2 regions of the Arthrobacter sp. UYEF3 genome follow, and region 2 is predicted to be linked to the other one. Evidence: predicted binding sites of a transcription regulator. Region 2 holds the regulator's gene; the other holds the start of a gene.
What was found. Region 2 encodes HrcA, which represses chaperone genes, less so after heat shock. Its sites were predicted from a motif close to TTNGCACTCGNNNNNNNCGAGTGCNAA; they were not measured.

Region 1: the regulator HrcA is predicted to act here: its motif matches at 6,780-6,806, upstream of groL (chaperonin GroEL).

The regions. Positions count from the first base shown of each region.
Region 1 is NZ_JBEPNK010000002.1:75,394-84,717, forward strand. It holds gene ABIB14_RS01805 (lipid II:glycine glycyltransferase FemX) at 1-513, shown strand, start outside; gene ABIB14_RS01810 (threonine/serine exporter family protein) at 544-2,040, shown strand; gene ABIB14_RS01815 (siderophore-interacting protein) at 2,092-2,931, opposite strand; gene ABIB14_RS01820 (uracil-DNA glycosylase) at 2,958-3,710, opposite strand; gene ABIB14_RS01825 (DUF3263 domain-containing protein) at 3,947-4,270, shown strand; gene ABIB14_RS01830 (LytR C-terminal domain-containing protein) at 4,360-4,989, shown strand; gene ABIB14_RS01835 (cold-shock protein) at 5,177-5,380, shown strand; gene ABIB14_RS01840 (ABC transporter substrate-binding protein) at 5,479-6,693, shown strand; gene groL (chaperonin GroEL) at 6,990-8,627, shown strand; gene ABIB14_RS01850 (RNase H family protein) at 8,826-9,324, shown strand, end outside.
Region 2 is NZ_JBEPNK010000017.1:19,716-29,039, reverse strand. It holds gene ABIB14_RS12625 (PhoH family protein) at 1-105, opposite strand, end outside; gene ABIB14_RS12620 (GerMN domain-containing protein) at 410-1,339, shown strand; gene ABIB14_RS12615 (16S rRNA (uracil(1498)-N(3))-methyltransferase) at 1,372-2,139, opposite strand; gene dnaJ (molecular chaperone DnaJ) at 2,142-3,269, opposite strand; gene hrcA (heat-inducible transcriptional repressor HrcA) at 3,365-4,378, opposite strand; gene ABIB14_RS12600 (DUF3097 domain-containing protein) at 4,658-5,512, shown strand; gene ABIB14_RS12595 (DUF4870 domain-containing protein) at 5,635-6,054, shown strand; gene hemW (radical SAM family heme chaperone HemW) at 6,081-7,319, opposite strand; gene lepA (translation elongation factor 4) at 7,322-9,175, opposite strand.

The sequences.
Region 1 (9,324 bases), on a different contig from region 2:
CGGGCGATGTATGCGTTGATGACCACCACCGTCGAGGCCAAATCCCAGGTCAGGGTCCGCGAATACGAGTACTACCGCCAGTTCTGGTCCAACTTCCTGGCCCGCGGCCAGGGCCGGCTGCTGTTCGTCTATGAGAACGGGCTGCCCTCGGTGGGCGCGTTCGTGATCAACTACGGACGGAAGGCCACCTACAAGGACGGCGGGTCCCTGCAGAAACGCGGACAGTACGGCGATTCGCACCTGGTCCAGTGGACGGCCATCAACCAGCTCAAGGAACTGGGCTGCACGGAATACGACTTCTGTGGCACCCCGCCCAGCGACAAGCTGAAGGACACCTCCAACCCGTTCCATGGCCTGGGGCTGTTTAAGACCAGCTTTAGCAAGACGGTCACCGACTTCGTCGGCTGCTACGACCAGGTCCTGAGCCCGCTGAAGTACAAGGCCTGGCTGGCGGCCGGGGAGCGCGTGGCGCGCCAGCTGTACACGCGGCGCACAGGCCAGCAGTTCTACTAAACGCCCGCTAACTGAAATGAGGAGGCCGGAATGAACAAACCACCCGACGGCCGCCGCGGGCAGCACCCGGACGGCCTGCCCCGGACCGAACCGATGTCGCCCTTGCAGGTGCGCCAGAACGCCGCCGCCAAGCGCATGCTGCGCAGGCTGGTCCAGGGCGAGAATCCGCCGACGGCGCCGCTGAGCATCGTTGACCGGCTGGCCGGGAGCCCCTACGCCAACCCGATGATCCAGGTCGGCGGGGTGGACACCTCCGCCCGCAAGACCATCGACTTCGCCCTGAAACTGGCCGAATCCATGTTCCGGTACGGTGCTGGCGCCCTCGAAGTGGAAACCAGCATCATCGCCATAACTGCCGCGCTGGGGTTGAAGTACATCGAGGTGGACATCACCAACCAGTCGGTGGCCATCAACTATGCACCCAGGGACCAGACCCCCATCTCGCTGTTGCGCGTGGTGCGGTCCTGGACCAACAACTACGCCGGTCTGGCCCAGGTCCACCAACTGGTCACGGATATCGTGGCCGGTGGAATGGGCCGCGAAGAAGCGGTGCGTCGGCTCGAAGACATTACGCACAGTTCGAAGCCGTTCCCGCGCTGGATGGTCACCGTGGCCTTCGGTGTGTTTTCCGCGGTCTTCGTCGGCGTGCTCGGCGGCGGCGTGGCTGCGTCCGGCATCGCGTTCCTCTCCAACCTGGTGATCAGCCTGCTGGCGCGGCAGCTGGGCCGCTGGCGCACCCCGGACTTCTTCATCACTGCGTCGTGTTCCTTCGTCGTGACCTTGATCGCGCTGCTGCTCTGGCGCTTCGGGAGCCCGGTGGGGATCCAGATAGCCCCGGCAATCGTGGTGGTGGGCGGGATCCTGCTGCTCCTGCCAACCGGGCGGTTGGTCTCGTCCGTGCAGGATGCAATCAACGGCTTCCCGGTCACTGCGGCCGGCCGGTTCCTGTCCACCATGCTGACCTTCGGAGCGCTCGTGTCCGGGATCGCGGTCGCCTTCGTCGTAGGGGCGATGACCGGGATGGAACCCATCGACGTCACCGAAACATTCCCGCCGAAGTATCCCTTGTGGGCGCTGGTCGCGCTGGTGGCGGTCGCTGTTGTCGCGATCGGCGTCACTGAGCAGACCTCGCCCAAGCTGTTACTGCCGACGGCGGCCGTCGGTGTCGTCGGCCATCTGGTCCTGGTCGGCGGCACGGCCGCCGGCGTCGGCCCGCGGTTCGCGCCGGCCCTCGCCGCCGTCGTCATCGGCTTGCTGGCCCGCGTGGTCGCCCTCCGGATGGGCGCTCCGCAGTTGGTTGTCGCCGTACCCGCGGCGCTCATCCTGCTGCCGGGCTTGACTATATTCCGTTCCATGTATGTATTGACCATCGAGGAATCCGAAATCCTGGCGGGCGCCGGCGGGATGCTCAACGCTGCGGCGATTGTGCTCGGGGTGGCGGCCGGCATCGTACTCGGCGATACCCTCGCGCGGCCGCTGACCCGGAGCCTGGCCAGCAACGAGCGGCGTCGGGCCCGGCGCCGCTAGCAGGTTCAGGCTGTTCCGGGACGAGTCCCGGGTCAGCCTGAACCTGCGCTGTTAGATCTTGCCTATCGGCAACTTCTTCTCGGCCTGGAAGTCGTCCTCCACCCGGCCCGTGGCCCAGTAACCGGACAGCGAGACCTGGCTGCGTTCAAGCCCCCGCTGGGTGTACAACACCTCGCGCAGGCCCTTCATATAGCCGCGCTCGCCATGCGCGAAGACGTGGACCCGTCCTTCAGGCCACGTGGCGGCTCCCACCGCGTCCGCCAGCAGTTGGGTGCTTCCGGCCGGAGCGCCGCGGCGCAGGAGCCAGCGCAGCTCTAGGCCCTCGGGCGCGTCGAGTTCGAGGATATCGGCGTCGCTGTCAACTTCCAGGAATGCTAGCCCGCAGGCGTCCCGGGGGAGTGCCTCAATGGCGGCGCTGATCGCCGGCAGAGCGGACTCGTCGCCCGCGAACAGGTGCCAGTCGGCCTCCGGATCCGGGTTGTAGCCCCCGCCAGGCCCGGTGAAGACGAGGGCGTCGCCAGCCTGGGCGGTGGCGGCCCACGGCCCGGCCAGGCCCTCATCGCCGTGGATCACGAAGTCGATGGCGAGCTCGCCGGCCGCTTCGTCAACCCATCTGACGGTGTAGGTGCGGGTGCAGGGCCACTGCTCCCGCGGGTGGGATTCCCGGATGGCCGCCAGGTCCAGCGGCTGCGGGTAGTCGACGCCCGGCTGCGGGAACACGATCTTGACGTAGCGGTCCACATAGGAGTTGTTGACGTAGGCGGCGAAGCCGGAGCCGCCGGCGATGATCCGGACCATGTGCGGCGAGAGATGCTCGCGGCGCAGGACTGTGAGGTTGGTCTGGGGCCGGGAGCGGCGGCCGGCCGTGGCGGCGGCAGGGGCAGAGGTCATGGAGCTAAGCCTAGCCAAGGACCCGGTCAGGGTAGTGCCGGCAGTTCCCAGTCCACCACGCCGCCGCCCTGGGCGGTGAGCAGCGCATTGACCCGGCTGAAGGGCCGGGAGCCGAAAAAGCCGCGCGCGGCCGAGAGGGGACTGGGGTGCGGGCTGGCGATCACTGCGGACGAGCCCAGCAGCGGGCGCACTCCCTCGGCGTCTTTGCCCCAGAGGACGGCCACGAGGGGCACGGGGCCGCCGTCGTCGCCGCGCCGGTCCGCGACGGCACGGATGGCGGCCGCCGTGACTGCCTCCCAGCCCTTTTTACGGTGCGAACCGGCAGTTCCGGCACGGACGCTGAGGACCCTGTTCAGCAGCAGCACTCCCTGCTCCGACCATCGGCCGAGGTCACCGTGCACCCGCGGCGGCAGACCCAGATCGGCGTCGAGCTCCTTGTAAATGTTAGCCAGGCTGCGCGGGATCGGCCGGGTCCAGCCGTCCACTGCGAAGGACAGCCCGACGGCGTGGCCCGGCGTCGGATACGGATCCTGGCCCACAATCAGCACCCGCACCCCGGCCAGCGGCTGGCGGAAGGCCCTCAGCAGCTTCGCCGGCGGCGGCAGTACCTCGTGGCCGTCGGCTGCCTCGGCGGCGAGGAACTCGAGAACTTCCCGTAACGGCCCCTGCACCGGCGCCAGCGCCGCGGCCCAGTCCGGCGCCATCAGCCCCTCCAGCGGCAGTCGGGCCAGCTCCGCGAAGCCGGCGGACCCGGGAGCCTCGGGTTCAAGCCGGAACAGCGCAGCTGGATCACCAGTGGGCTCAAACCCGGTGGGCTCAAGCGCAGCGGGATCACCAGCGGGATCAAACGCAGTGGGCTCAAACCCGGTCGGTTCAAACGCAGTGGGATCAAACGAAGTGGGCACGGTCCCATTCTTGCAGTTCGTCCCGGGACCGGCCCGGCCCCTCAAATGACAACGTTGTCGTTCGGCCGTAACATATGGGAGACCTACCGGAACGAGTCAAGGAGTGTGTCGTGGCCGAAGCAGCACCCGAGTACCGGCCGGCGGAACACGCCGACCCGATGCCGCCGTCGGCCGCCGAAGACTCGCCGTTGAGCAGCCGGGACCAGCAGATGCTCGCCCTGGAGCGGCAGTGGTGGAAGTACGCGGGCGCCAAGGAACAGGCCGTCCGGGAGCTCTTTGACCTTTCGGCCACGCACTATTACCAGATCCTCAACGCCCTGATCGATACCGAGGCGGCGCTGGCGCACGATCCCATGCTGGTCAAGAGATTGCGTAGACTACGTACGTCACGACAACGTGCCCGCACCGCACGCCGCCTGGGTTCAGACGCCTAAAACCGTGGGAAGCCGGGCCGCAAGGGGAATTCCGTGCGGATTCCGGCGGCGAGCTATCAGCCAGAAATCAGCAAGGACGTCGTTTTACCATGACCAAATACGCTCGGGATGAATTCGATCGGGTCCCGGAAACCTCTGCGCGCCAGGGTGTCCACCGGACAGTCTCCGCACCCCGCTCCCGCCGTCTGGGTCCGATTCTCGCCGCCGGGGCCGCGGCCCTCGCAATCGGCCTGGTTGCCTTCCTGCTGCTGCCCAAGCTCGGCTTCGGGTCTGTCGGCGGCGGCTCCGCTATGGCAGCGGACCAGGCCGGCAACCACGCCGCCGCATCGACGGCCCCCACCACTCCCGCGGCGGCCCCGACGCCGTCCGCCAGCGGTGAGCCAACCGGCAGCCTCGCCCCTGCGGGCTCAACGCCGTCCCCCACAGCGACGTCGACCGCCGTCGTGGACAAGACGCAACCGGTGGCCGTCTACAACGGAACCACGACGGCGGGCCTGGCCGGCCGCGTCGGAACGACTGTCACCTCTGCCGGGTGGGGCCTCGGGCCGCTCGGCAACTGGGCGGGCACACCGCAGCGGACCTCAGTGGTCTTCTACGACGGTCCGGCGCAGAAAGCCAACGCCGAAGCGCTGGGCTCCCTCCTCGGGATCGCTACGCTCGTGGATTCCGCGGACTTTAAGATGCCGCTCGTCGTCGTCCTGGGTCCAGGCTTCATTTAGGGAACGGATTTAAGGGACGGGACCGCCGCCGCGGGCCCGGTTACGCCTGAGTAACTTTCTGGAACGACCGGGGGCCCGGCCGCGCCGATCCGCACGCGTGTGGTTACAGTGGCAGCGGACTTCGTTCCGCAGGCCGCGGCGCGCAGCGAGGTGCGCCGTGAGCAAGCTAGCTGAAAGTGTGGAGAACATGGCATTGGGGACCGTCAAGTGGTTCAACGCAGACAAGGGCTACGGCTTCATAACCGTGGACGGCTCCGGGGCCGAAGTGTTCGTGCACTGGTCCGGAATTGCGGGCGAGGGCTACCGTGCCCTGGCCGAAGGCCAGCGTGTAGAGCTGGAAGTTGGCGAAGGCGAAAAGGGCCCGCAGGCCGAAAGCGTCCGGCCCGCCTAGTGTCGCTCTTCCCAGCGGACAATGTCCGCAAGAGCGTCAGCGGCCGACTAAATGCCCTGCGGTTCAGCCGTGGCGCTGCCGCAGGTATTGCCGCCGCGATGGTCCTCGGCGCCTGCGCGGGGCCCACCGGCAACGCCCGGGCGGACGTCGTAGAAGCAGGCGGCGACGGCATCCTGCGGATCGGCCTGATCCTGGACAACACCGGCAAACAAGGCTTCCTCAACGCGCCCCAGCTAGCAGCCGCCAGGCTCGCGGTCAAGGAAATCAACGCCGCCGGCGGCCACAAGGGAAAGCCTGTGGAACTGCTGCCGGAATCGATCGGCACTGATACCGCCGCCCAAGCCAAGGACCTCGTCGCCGCCAAGGCCGACGTGGTGATCGGACCCACCGACTCCAGCCGCGCCGCCGATGCCATTGACGTGCTCTCGCGCGCCAAGGTCGCGATCATTTCTCCGGCTAACACCGCGCCGGGGCTCAGCAAATTCAAGAGCGGCGGCTACTACTTCAGGACCGTCGCCGCCGACGTGGCGCAGGCTTCGGTCCTGGTCAAGCTTGCCAAGGACGGCGGCGCCAAGACCATTGCCGTCGTGCACGAGGAAGGCAGCTACGGCAAGGAGGTCTCCCTGGCCGTCTCCGAGGCCGCGAAGGCCGCCGGCCTGGGCACCGCCGTCGACGCTGAATTCAAGGCCGGTCAGGCGCAACAGGCGGCAGCAGCCGCCAAGGCGGTCTCCCCGGACGCCGTCATCCTGGTGGCCCGCGACGGCGCCCAGGGGGCCATCGCCGAGCTCAACAATGCGGGGCTGGCAGGGCGCAAACTCATCCTGAGCGACGGAGCGGTCAACCAGTACGGACAAGGCCTCGGCTCCAGGGCCCTGGACGGTGCCCGCGGGATTCTTCCCGGCATGTTCCCGTCGGCACACTTCCAGGCCGAACTCGTGGCCGTCGATCCCGGCCTAAAGGACATGGCGTTCGCGGCCGAGACCTACGACGCCGTCCTTCTAGCAGCGATCGCCGCCGCCGCGGCCGGCGACGATGCCGGGGCCTCCATCGCCGCCAAGCTGATCTCCGTCTCCGGCGGAACGACGGGTTCGTCCGGGCAGTCCTCCGGGGAGGCCCAGACCTGCCGGTCATACCAGGAATGTGTGGCCGCACTCCGCGCCGGCAAGCACCCCGACTACGACGGCCAGTCCGGACCGATCAATTTCGACAGCAACGGCGACGTCACCGCTGCCGGCTACATGGTCTACAGCTACGGCGCGGACAACAACGCCAAGATGACGGGCGCCGAAACGTCCCGCAGCGCCGGCTCCTGATCGCTCCTAGCGAAGAGCGGGCCGTGGTGGCGGCTTCTAGGGCAACCACTGCTTGCACTCTCCCCGGGGGAGTGCTAATTATTGAGTTAGCACTCCCGCGTATTGACTGCTAACACGACGCCCCGGTTCTGCCGTTGCGACGTGGCGGCGGGAAGACCGGGAGCGAAAGAAATACCTGGCTGGGGTGAGATCCCCGGTCCGGCGGCATACAGAGGCTGCCGGACAGGAATCGTCCGTCGCGGGCACCGCAACCAAGGTTCATTCTTAACGACTGTCCCGAAAGGACTATTGCCGTTATGGCCAAGATCATTGCATTTGATGAAGAGGCACGCCGCGGTCTTGAGCGGGGCCTGAACATCCTCGCCGACGCCGTCAAGGTCACCCTCGGCCCGCGTGGACGCAACGTCGTCCTCGAAAAGAAGTGGGGCGCCCCCACGATCACCAACGATGGTGTTTCCATCGCCAAGGAGATCGAGCTGGACGATCCTTACGAGAAGATCGGCGCCGAGCTGGTCAAGGAAGTTGCCAAGAAGACCGACGACGTCGCCGGCGACGGTACCACCACGGCCACCGTGCTGGCCCAGGCCCTCGTCAAGGAAGGCCTGCGCAACGTCGCGGCCGGCGCTGACCCGCTGTCGCTCAAGCGCGGCATCGAAAAGGCTGTCGAAGCGGTCACCCGCGAGCTCCTGGCGTCCGCCAAGGAAATCGAAACCAAGGAAGAGATCGCCGCCACCGCGTCCATCTCTGCCGGTGACAACGAAATTGGCGCCCTGATTGCCGAAGCCCTGGATAAGGTCGGCAAGGAAGGCGTCATCACCGTCGAGGAGTCGAACACCTTCGGCCTCGAGCTGGAACTGACCGAGGGCATGCGTTTCGACAAGGGCTACATTTCGGCCTACTTCGTCACCGACGCCGAGCGTCAGGAAACGGTCCTCGAGGACCCCTACATCCTGATCGTCAACTCCAAGATCTCCAACGTCAAGGAACTGGTTGCAGTCCTCGAAAAGGTCATGCAGTCTTCCAAGCCGCTGCTGATCATTGCCGAGGACATCGAGGGCGAGGCCCTGGCCACCCTGATCGTCAACAAGATCCGCGGCACCTTCAAGTCCGTCGCCGTCAAGGCCCCGGGCTTCGGTGACCGCCGCAAGGCCCAGCTCGCGGACATCGCCATCCTCACCGGTGGCCAGGTCATTTCCGAGGAAGTCGGCCTCAAGCTTGAGACCGCCGGCCTCGAACTCCTGGGCCGCGCCCGCAAGGTCACTGTGACCAAGGACGAGACCACCATTGTCGAGGGTGCAGGCGACGCCGACCAGATCGCCGGCCGCGTGTCCCAGATCCGCGCCGAGATCGAGAACTCCGATTCCGATTACGACCGCGAGAAGCTGCAGGAACGCCTGGCCAAACTGGCCGGCGGCGTTGCAGTCATCAAGGCCGGTGCCGCAACCGAGGTTGAGCTCAAGGAACGCAAGCACCGCATTGAGGACGCAGTCCGCAACGCCAAGGCTGCCGTCGAGGAGGGCATCGTCGCCGGCGGTGGCGTTGCCCTGATTCAGGCCGGTGCCAAGGCATTCGCTAACCTGCAGCTCGAAGGCGACGAAGCAACCGGCGCGAACATCGTCCGCGTTGCAATTGACGCACCGCTGAAGCAGATCGCCTTCAACGCCGGCCTTGAGCCCGGCGTCGTCGTGGACAAGGTCCGCGGCCTGCCCGCAGGCCACGGCCTGAACGCAGCCACCGGCGAGTACGTCGACCTGCTGGCCGCCGGCATCAACGACCCGGTCAAGGTCACCCGCTCTGCCCTGCAGAACGCGGCGTCCATCGCCGGCCTGTTCCTCACCACCGAGGCCGTTGTGGCCGACAAGCCCGAAAAGGGCGGCTCCCCGATGGGCGGCGGCGACGACATGGGCGGCATGGGCGGCATGGGCGGTTTCTAACCACCCGGCCACCCGGCCCTGAACGACCCGGTCTGGCAGTTTCAGTCAGCGTCGGCCCGTTCGACGACGGCGGTCCCACCTCTTGGTGGGGCCGCCGTCGGCGTTAAACTCCAAGCCGCCACCTCCGGCGGCGGATCCCGGGCATCCTGAGCTGGGGTGGCGGGCGTGGGGGCCGCGGCAGTCTGACAGGATGGTGCAGTGACGATTACTGCAGCGGCCGACGGTTCGGCTTTAGGAAATCCCGGTCCGGCCGGTTGGGCCTGGTACGTGAACGACGAGTGCTGGCATGCCGGTGGTTGGCCGCACGGGACCAACAACCAGGGCGAGCTGATGGCTGTCCTGGACCTATTCCGGGCCACGGCCCATGTCCCGGACGAGGCACTGCACATTCTGTGCGACAGCCAGTACGTCATCAATTCGGTGACGAAGTGGATGCCGGGCTGGAAGCGGAAGGGCTGGCGGAAGTCCGACGGCAAGCCGGTGCTCAATGTTGAGCTGCTCAAGGAAATCGACCAGGCGCTCAGCGGGCGCAGATACACCTTCGAATGGGTCCGCGGCCATGCCGGCCACGACCTCAACGAGGCAGCGGACGAGCGCGCCCGGGCCGCCGCGGGCGCTTACCAGCAGGGCGTGGCCCCCCGGCAGGGTCCGGGATTTGTCCGCGCCGGCGACGCAGCCGCCCAGGCCGCTCCGCCTC
Region 2 (9,324 bases):
GAACAGGACCACCTCCGTCCGCTGACCTGGGAGGGAGTGCGGAAAATCCGCTGCGGTGCGCCCGCCCGGGCTGATCCGGGCCTTGCCGTTGGCTGCTTCAGTCATGGTGGTAGCCCGCGGGCTTCTGGTCCCCTCCAGTTGGGAAATGGTCTTCCCATCTTACGCCAGCGCAGCCTTGCGCCGGGGCCGTGCGGCCGCCGCCGGGGTGTTAGGTATCAACTTCATATCGTCCTCATATCGTTCACGTTGCAGTTCGCCGGGCTGCCGCGGAATGCCGTCCGGAGCCCCTGTGCCTTGTGTAATGCTGGATTGGACCATCCGCGGGCCGCGGCTATCCCTGGTACGGGGGAAGCGTGCGCGTGGAGGTCACCGGCACAGCGAAGGGATATCGGCAATCAGCCAGCGTGTAGTGGACAGGGCGGAAGTGGGCCGGCGAGCGTTTCGCGGGGCCCTGCTGCTGGTGTTGCCCGCTGCCTTGGCGCTGTCCGGTTGCGTTGCCACCCCCCAGCCTGGCATCACCAATTCGGATACGCCCTCCCGGACGGTGCCGGGCCCGGCCGCCGGCAGTGCCGTCACCAGTGCGCCGCTGGAGTCCGCGCAGGCTTCCAACAAGGCTCCGGTGTACTGGATCGGGCGCAGCAACAACAATGTCTTCCTGTACCGCGAATTCCGGGACGCGTCCGACCAGGACAACCCGGTGACCCGGGCCTTGCGGGTGATGATGTCCCAGAAGCCGCTGGATCCTGATTTCTTTACCCCGTGGCAGAACCCGAAGAAGCTGGCCACGTCGATTTCCGGCAAGAATGTCATCACGGTGGACGTTTCCGCCGACGCGTTCAACAGCAACCTCGACGCCGACATGGCCGAACGCGCGATCCAGCAGCTTGTTTACACCGCCACCGCGGCCGCTGCCAGCGCCGGCCTGACCGATACCGGCCAGCAGATCCAGGTGGTGATCCTCGTCGACGGACATACCGACTATGTCGCCTTCAACCGGGTCCGGCTCGGCTCCCCGACGTCGCGCAGCACCGGGATGGTGGCGCCCGTCTGGATCATCGATCCGCAGGAGGGCGCTCAGCTTCCGGGCGGCACAGTGAAAATTTCCGGCCGCTCCACAAACCCGGGCGGCAAGCTGCGCTGGGAGATCCTGCGGGTGGATGGCAATGCCAAGAGCCCCTACCTGAACGGCACCACCACAGCCGACGCCGCGCAGAGCGGCCTCTTCAACATTGCTCTGAAACTGGGACCCGGGAGTTACGAGGCGCGGGTTTCCCAGCTTGATGCCGGCAGCAACGTCGAGGACCTGAACGTGGATACCCGCGGTTTCACCGTGCGCTAAGCCGGACGGCCCCGGCGCTGCCCGGTCGGCGCCTACCAGCGTCCCAGTATGTCGCTTGCCAGCACGGTGGCCGCGGGTCCGGCGGTGGAGGAGCGCAGCACGTGGCGGCCCAGCAGCGCGGTCACGGCTCCGGCGTCGCACAGCCTCGTGACCTCGCGGGGGCTGATGCCGCCCTCGGGTCCCACAATCAGCAGCACCTCGCGGGGGCTCCCGGCGTCGAGGTCCTGGTGCCAGGCTTCCAGCACCTGGCGCAACGGCCGCACCGCGTCTTCGTGCAGGATCACGGCCAGCTCCGCGGAAGCGACGGCAGCCTGCAGGCCGGCTCCGTCGACGGCGGCGCGGACCTCCGGGATCCAGGCGCGGCGCGCCTGCTTCGCGGCAGCCGTCACCACCGACTGCCATTTGGCGTGCGCCTTCGCCGCACGTTCTGGCTTCCACCGCACGATTGACCGCTCCGCCTGCCAGGGGACGACGGCGTCGATCCCCAGTTCCGTGGCGGTTTCGGCGCCGAGCTCGTCGCGGTCCCCCTTGGCCAGCGCCTGCACGAGGACCAGCCTGACGTCAGGCCGGGCCTCCGTGCTGACCCCGCTGCACCGAACCGTCAGCTCCTGGGGCGCGACGGCCGTGACGGTGCCGGTGATGCGCGTGCCCGCGCCGTCGGCGATGTCGACCGCCTCCCCGACGGCCAGCCGCTTGACGGTCACCGCGTGGCGCGCTTCGGCGCCTTCGAGGACGAACGTGGAGCCCGGGACCTGCTGGGCCAGGCTTCCTGCCGGGCTGAAGAAGACGGGGTTACTCACCGCTACAGGTTACCGAGCCGGTCCCGCAGCTTCGCGAAGACGCCGCCGCTGGCGGCCAGCTTCCCCTCGGTGTACTGCTCGCCGCGGAGTTTGGCCAGCTGCCGCAGCAGGTCTTCCTGGGCGGCGTCGAGCTTGGCCGGGGTATCCACCTGCAGGTGGACCTTGAGGTCGCCGCGGCCGTGGCCGCGCAGGTGCGTGACGCCCAGGCCGCGGAGCGTGATCATCTCGCCCGACTGGGTACCCGCCTTGACGTCGATTTCCTGTTGGCCGTCGAACGTATCGAGGGTCAGCTCAGTTCCCAGCGCTGCCGCGGTCATCGGGATGTTGAGACTGGCGTGCAGGTCGTCACCCTCCCGCACGTAGGTGGCGTCGTTGTTGACCCGGATCTCCACGTACAGGTCGCCGGACGGACCGCCGGCAGGTCCCGCCTCGCCCTGGCCGGAGAGCTGGATGCGTGTGCCGGTGGCGACGCCGGCTGGGACCTTCACGGTGAGCGAGCGTCGGCTGCGGATGCGGCCCTGGCCGGCGCACTCGTTGCACGGGTCCTTGATCACGGTGCCGAAGCCCTCGCAGCTGCCGCAGGGTGCCGTTGTCATGACCTGGCCGAGGATGGAGCGCACGGCGCGCTGGACCTGGCCGCTGCCGCCGCAGATGTCGCATCGTTCGGGGTGGGTTCCCGGGCGGCAGCACGAGCCTTCACACGTAGGGCAGGTGACAGCGGTGTCCACTTCAAGCTTCTTGTTGACGCCGAAGACGGCGTCACGGAGCTCGATCCGGACGCTGATCAAGGCGTCCTGGCCGCGCCGGACGCGGGACGCGGGACCGCCCTGGCCCCCTGCGCCGCCGAAGAACGTCTCAAAGATGTCCTGGAAGGCGAAGCCCTGGCCGGCGTACCCGCCGCCGAAGCCGTTGTCGTTACCGTTCTCGTTGCCCGTGGTGTCGTAGACCCGGCGCTTCTGCGGGTCGGAGAGCACCTCATAGGCGTGCGTGACCGCTTTGAAGCGGTCGGAGGCGTCGTCGCCGGGGTTCACATCCGGGTGCAGGGTCCGCGCCAGCTTGCGGTAGGCCTTCTTGATTTCTTCCCCCGTCGCTTCGCGGGAGACTCCAAGAACGTCGTAGTGGCTGCTCAAAATGTGTATCTCTTCCTGGTTGTGCTGCCGGTAATCGGCAAGAAGTCTGGTGTCTGGGGGTTGGTGTCCGGGATTTGATGCCCGGGCCGGATCCTTTAGGGCCCGAGGATCCTTGACAGGTACCGGGCCACCGCGCGGACGGCCGCCATGGTGGTGGGATAGTCCATCCGGGTGGGTCCCAGCACCCCGACCTTGGCCGTGGCGTCCGGGCCGTAGCCGGTGGCCACCACTGAAGCTTCGGAAAGCCCGTCATACGGGTTCTCCCGGCCGATGCTTACAGTGACGCCGCGCGGATCCTGCGCCATGTCACTGAGCAGCCGCAGCATCACCACCTGTTCCTCGAGTGCCTCGAGGACGGGCCCGATGCTCAGCGGGAAGTCCACGTTGGAGCGGGCCAGGTTGGCCGTCCCCGCCATAACCATCCGTTCCTCCCTGCTGCTCGCGGCCAGCGACTCGAGTCCCCGGGCAAGGGCGTGGGCGGCGCCGCGGCGAACCGGCGGACAGCTGTCCGCCACGGCCTGCAACGACTGCGCCAGCAGGCTCAGCGGGGTGCCGGAAAGCCTGCCCAGGAACAAGGTCCGTAGTTCCGCGAGGGCATCGTCACCGACGTCCTGGCCGACGTCGATCACCCGCTGCTCCACTTTGCCGCTGTCCACAATCAGCACCGTCAGCACCTTGCGGGGGGCCAGGAGCACGAACTCAATGTGCCGGACGCGGGCCCGGCTCCGGAGCGGATACTGCACGACGGCGACCTGGTTGGTCAGCTGCGCCAGCAGCCGCACGGTGCGGTCCAGCACATCGTCAAGGTCGTCGGAACCCTCCAGCAGGGCCTGGATGGCGCGGCGCTCCGCCGGAGACAGCGGTTTGACGGCCGAAATCTGGTCCACGAACAGGCGGTAGCCCTTGTCGGTGGGGATCCGGCCCGCGCTGGTGTGCGGCGCCGTAATCAGGCCCTCGTCTTCCAGTGCAGCCATGTCATTGCGGATCGTGGCGCTGGAGACGCCCAGATGGTGCCGCTCCACCAGCGCCTTGGATCCTACGGGTTCACGGGAATGAACGTAGTCCTCGACGATGGCGCGCAGTACTTCGAGTTTCCGTGGCTCGCTCACGCTCCACCTCCAATCGACCGATATCCTGTCCCGGGTGCCGGGCGAGCGGGACGAACCGGCCCGACAACACCGCGCCCGAAAACACCGCGGTTAGCACTCGACATGTCTAAGTGCTAACCAGTCTAATATGAGTCACGCGTTGTTAGCATTGGATTCGCTGCGGGCCCGGCCGCCGGACCGGTGTTTCCGGACACACGGCGGGCCGCGCGGCCGTTCCCGGCCCCAGAATTTTCCAGTATAAATATCCGCAATTCCCGAGTGCAAAGCAGTGTGTAGCCGATGTCATACCAGAATTGGGGCCCGCAAGAGCTCTCCGCCCCCGGCAGGGCACAGTTGCCGGAAATTCCGGTGGAACGCGGCATGGTGCTGGAAGATGTTCAATCCGGCTGGGTCGGCGCAGTGACCCGGGTGGAGAAGTCGGGCGGCATGCACGTGGTGGCCCTTGAGGACCGGCGGGGCAAGTCCCGCTCCTTCCGGCTGGGCTTCGGCTTCCTGCTCGACGGCCAGCCGGTCCGGTTGATGCCGCCCGCGCCGCGGCTACCCGCCGCTGCCACCGGCGGCGGAGCGCGCACCGCCTCCGGATCGGTCCGGGTGGCCGGCCAGCGCGCCCAGGTCGCCAAAGCCAGCCGGATCTGGGTGGAAGGCAAGCACGACGCCGAACTCGTCGAAAGAGTCTGGGGCGACGACCTCCGGGTCGAGGGCATCGTCGTCGAGCCGCTGCATGGCATCGACGACCTCGCTGCCGCCGTGAAGGAGTTCGGGCCCGGCCCGGGCCGCCGCCTCGGCGTGCTGGTGGACCACCTCGTGCCAGACTCGAAGGAATCCCGGATCGCCGACGCGGTCATGGCCGCCCCCGGTGCCGCCGGCAACGTGCTGATCGTCGGGCACCCCTATGTTGATGTCTGGCAAGCCATTCGACCGGCCGTCCTGGGGATCGAACGGTGGCCGGTGATTCCGCGCGGCATTGACTGGAAGACCGGCATCCTGACGGCGTTTGGCTGGCCACACAGCACGAAGGAGGACATCGGCCTGGGCTGGCAGAAGCTCCTCGGCGCCGTCCGCAGCTACGCGGACCTGGAGCCGTCCCTCCTAGGCCGGGTGGAAGAGGTCATCGACTTCCTCACGGTGCCCTAAAGCCCTCTCCGTACTTCGTTTCACCGTCCGTGCCAGTATTCTTGAAACGACGGCCGCTGCCTTTTGTTATGGCCGCGGCTCGTACCGGCACCAACGCTCCATCGCAATCCAAAGGACGACACGTGGCAGAAGACGCACGCGAATACACGGACCATCAGGCTGGCCACGGCCAGTCGCCGTACCACGGCGTTCCCGCAAATGCCCTGCCGCTGACGGCCCGGGAGGACCGGCAATGGGCTACCTTGGCGCACTTTGGCGGCATCCTGGGCTGCATCCCCGCGCTGTTGATCTACCTGATCTTCAAAGACCGCGGCCCGTTCACGGCACAGGAGTCGAAGGAAGCCCTGAACTTCACGCTGCCGCCCACGATCGCCGCGGTTCTCGCCAACGTGTTGGTCTTCGTTCCGGTGGTAGGCAACCTGTTCGCGGTGCTGGCCACGCTCATCTGGATTGCACTGGCCTGCTACTCCGTAGCCGCCGGCATCCACGTCAACCGGGGCCAGCCGTACCGCTACGACTACAACCTCCGCTGGATCAAGTAGCCTCGTCCGGCCAACCGGACAGGGCGCTAGTCCGGCAGGATCCGGCGGACCACAGCGTCCGCCAGCAACCGGCCTTTGAGCGTGAGCACCAGGCGGCTCTTGAACGCCTCCGCCGGCTCCACGAGCCCGTCGGCGATCAGGCCGGCCACGGCGTGGCGTCCGGTGTCCCCCAGACCGCCCAGGCTCGGGATGGCCAGGCCGGTGACCAGCCGGGCCTCAAGCATGACGCGTTCGACGTTGCGGGTTTCGGCGTCGAGCGTTTCACGGCCGGCAGCGGGCGAGGCTCCTGACCCCAGCCGGGCCGCGTAGGCGCTCGGATGCTTGACGTTCCACCAGCGCACCCCGCCCACGTGCGAGTGCGCGCCCGGGCCGATGCCCCACCAGTCGTCCCCGCGCCAGTAAGCCAGGTTGTGGCGGCAGGCCTGCTCCGGTGTGCGGGCCCAGTTGCTGACCTCGTACCAGCTCAAGCCCGCCGCGGAGATCAGTTCGTCGGCCAGTTCGTACTTGGCGGCGTGGTCGTCGTCGTCGATCCCCGGGACTTCGCCGCGGCGGATCTGGGCCGCCAGTTTGGTGCCGTCCTCGATGATCAGCGCGTACGCGCTGATGTGGTCCGGGGCGTAGGACAGTGCCGTCTCCAGCGAGTACCGCCAGTCCTCCAGCGACTCTCCGGGGGTGCCGTAGATCAGGTCCAGGCTCACGGCCAGGCCCGCCTCACGCGCCCATTGGACAACCTGCGGCACCCGGCTGGGCGTGTGGGTACGGTCCAGGACCCTGAGGACGTGCGGCACGGCCGACTGCATGCCGAAGGACACGCGGGTGAAGCCGGCGTCGGCCAGCACCTGCAGGGACTCGGGGGTGACGGAGTCCGGGTTGGCTTCGGTGGTGACTTCGGCCCCCGGTTCCAGGCCCCAGGCGTCGATCGCGGCCGCCAGGATGCGGACCAGGTCCCCGGCCGGCAGGAGCGTTGGCGTCCCGCCGCCAAAGAACACCGTGCCGAGCCGGCGTTCGGGCAGGCCTGACGCCTTCAGGACCCGGCCGGCAAAGTCTACTTCGGCGACGGCGGTGCCGGCGTAGGCGTCCTGTGAGGCACCGCCGCCCAGTTCCGTCGCGGTGTAGGTGTTGAAGTCGCAGTAGCCGCAGCGCACGGCGCAGAACGGGATGTGGACGTAGAGCCCGAAGGCCCGGTCCGAGGCGCCCTGCAGTGCCTGGCCGGGCAGGAGCCCGTCCGACGGCGCCGGATCACCGAGGGGAAGAGCGCTTGGCATGGCTACTTCTTGGCCTTGTCCTTGGACTCATCCGTAGTGAGGGCGGCGATGAAGGCCTCCTGCGGCACCTCGACGCGGCCGACCATCTTCATGCGCTTCTTGCCTTCCTTCTGCTTTTCCAGCAGCTTGCGCTTACGGGTGATGTCGCCGCCGTAGCACTTGGCGAGGACGTCCTTGCGGATGGCGCGGATGCTTTCGCGGGCGATGATCCGGGAGCCGATGGCGGCCTGGATCGGTACCTCGAACTGCTGGCGCGGGATGAGTTCACGCAGTTTGCCGGTCATCATCACGCCGTAGGCGTAGGCCTTGTCGCGGTGGGTGATGGCGCTGAAGGCATCCACCTGTTCGCCCTGGAGCATGATGTCCACCTTGACGAGATCGGCGACCTGGTCGCCGTCGGCCTTCCAGTCCAGCGAGCCGTAGCCGCGCGTCTTGGACTTGAGGATGTCGAAGAAGTCGAAAACGATTTCGGCCAGCGGCAGGCGGTAGCGGATTTCCACCCGGTCCTCGGAGAGGTAGTCCATGCCGCCCATGACACCGCGGCGGGTCTGGCACAGCTCCATGATGGCGCCGACAAACTCGTTGGGCGCCAGAATGGTGGCGGACACCATCGGTTCGCGGACCTCGGCGACCTTCCCGGTAGGGTATTCGCTGGGGTTGGTGACGTGGACGATCTTCTTGTCCTCCAGGGTCACCTCATACTCAACGTTCGGGGCGGTGGAGATCAGGTCCAGCTTGTACTCGCGCTCGAGCCGCTCACGGGTGATTTCCAGGTGCAGCAGGCCCAGGAAGCCGACGCGGAAGCCGAAGCCCAACGCGGCCGACGTTTCCGGCTCGTAGACCAGTGCGGCGTCGTTGAGCATCAGCTTCTCCAACGCGTCGCGGAGCACCGGGTAGTCCGTGCCGTCCAGCGGGTAAAGGCCGGAGAACACCATCGGTTTCGCATCCGCGTAGCCCGGCAGCGAGTTGCTGGCCGGCTTGGCCAGGTTGGTGACCGTGTCGCCGACCTTGGACTGGCGCACGTCCTTAACACCGGTGATCAGGTACCCCACCTCGCCGACACCCAGGCCCTTGGACGGGGTGGGTTCCGGGGAACTCACGCCGATTTCGAGCAGTTCGTGGGTGGCGCGGGTGGACATCATCTGAATGCGTTCCCGCGGGTGCAGCATGCCGTCGACCACGCGGACGTAGGTGACGACGCCGCGGTAGGTGTCATAGACGGAGTCGAAGATCATGGCCCGGGCGGGGGCGTTAGGGTCGCCCACCGGGGCGGGGAGATCGCGGATGATCTTATCCAGCAGGACCTCGACGCCGGCGCCGGTCTTGCCGGAGACGCGCAGCACCTCGTCCGGGTCGCCGCCGATCAGGTTCGCCAGTTCCTCGGCGTACTTCTCCGGCTGGGCGGCCGGCAGGTCGATCTTGTTCAGGACCGGGATGATCGTGAGGTTGTTTTCCATCGCCAGGTAGAGGTTGGCGAGGGTCTGGGCCTCGATGCCCTGGGCGGCATCCACCAGCAGCACGGCACCCTCGCAGGCCGCCAGCGAGCGTGAGACCTCATAGGTGAAGTCGACGTGGCCGGGCGTATCGATCATGTTCAACGCGAAGCTGGTGCCGTCGACCTCCCACGGCATCCGTACCGCCTGGGACTTGATGGTGATGCCGCGTTCACGCTCAATGTCCATCCGGTCCAGGTACTGGGCCTTCATGTCGCGGGACTGGACGACGCCGGTGTACTGAAGCATCCGGTCGGCCAGTGTGGACTTGCCGTGGTCAATATGCGCAATGATGCAGAAGTTCCGGATGAGGGCCGGATCTGTTGCGGCAGGCACCGGTGCGGTGCGGGCCATGGGAGACACGCAGGGTCCTTACTGTTGGCAAAAATTGTGGGCTGTACTGATGGGCTGTTTTGGTGAGCTGTTCCACGGACGCGCGCAGCCGGTGTTCCACCTTCGCGTATTCCACCCCGCTGCGGCAGGCCGCATTTCTCGTTCCTCTAGTCTCCCAC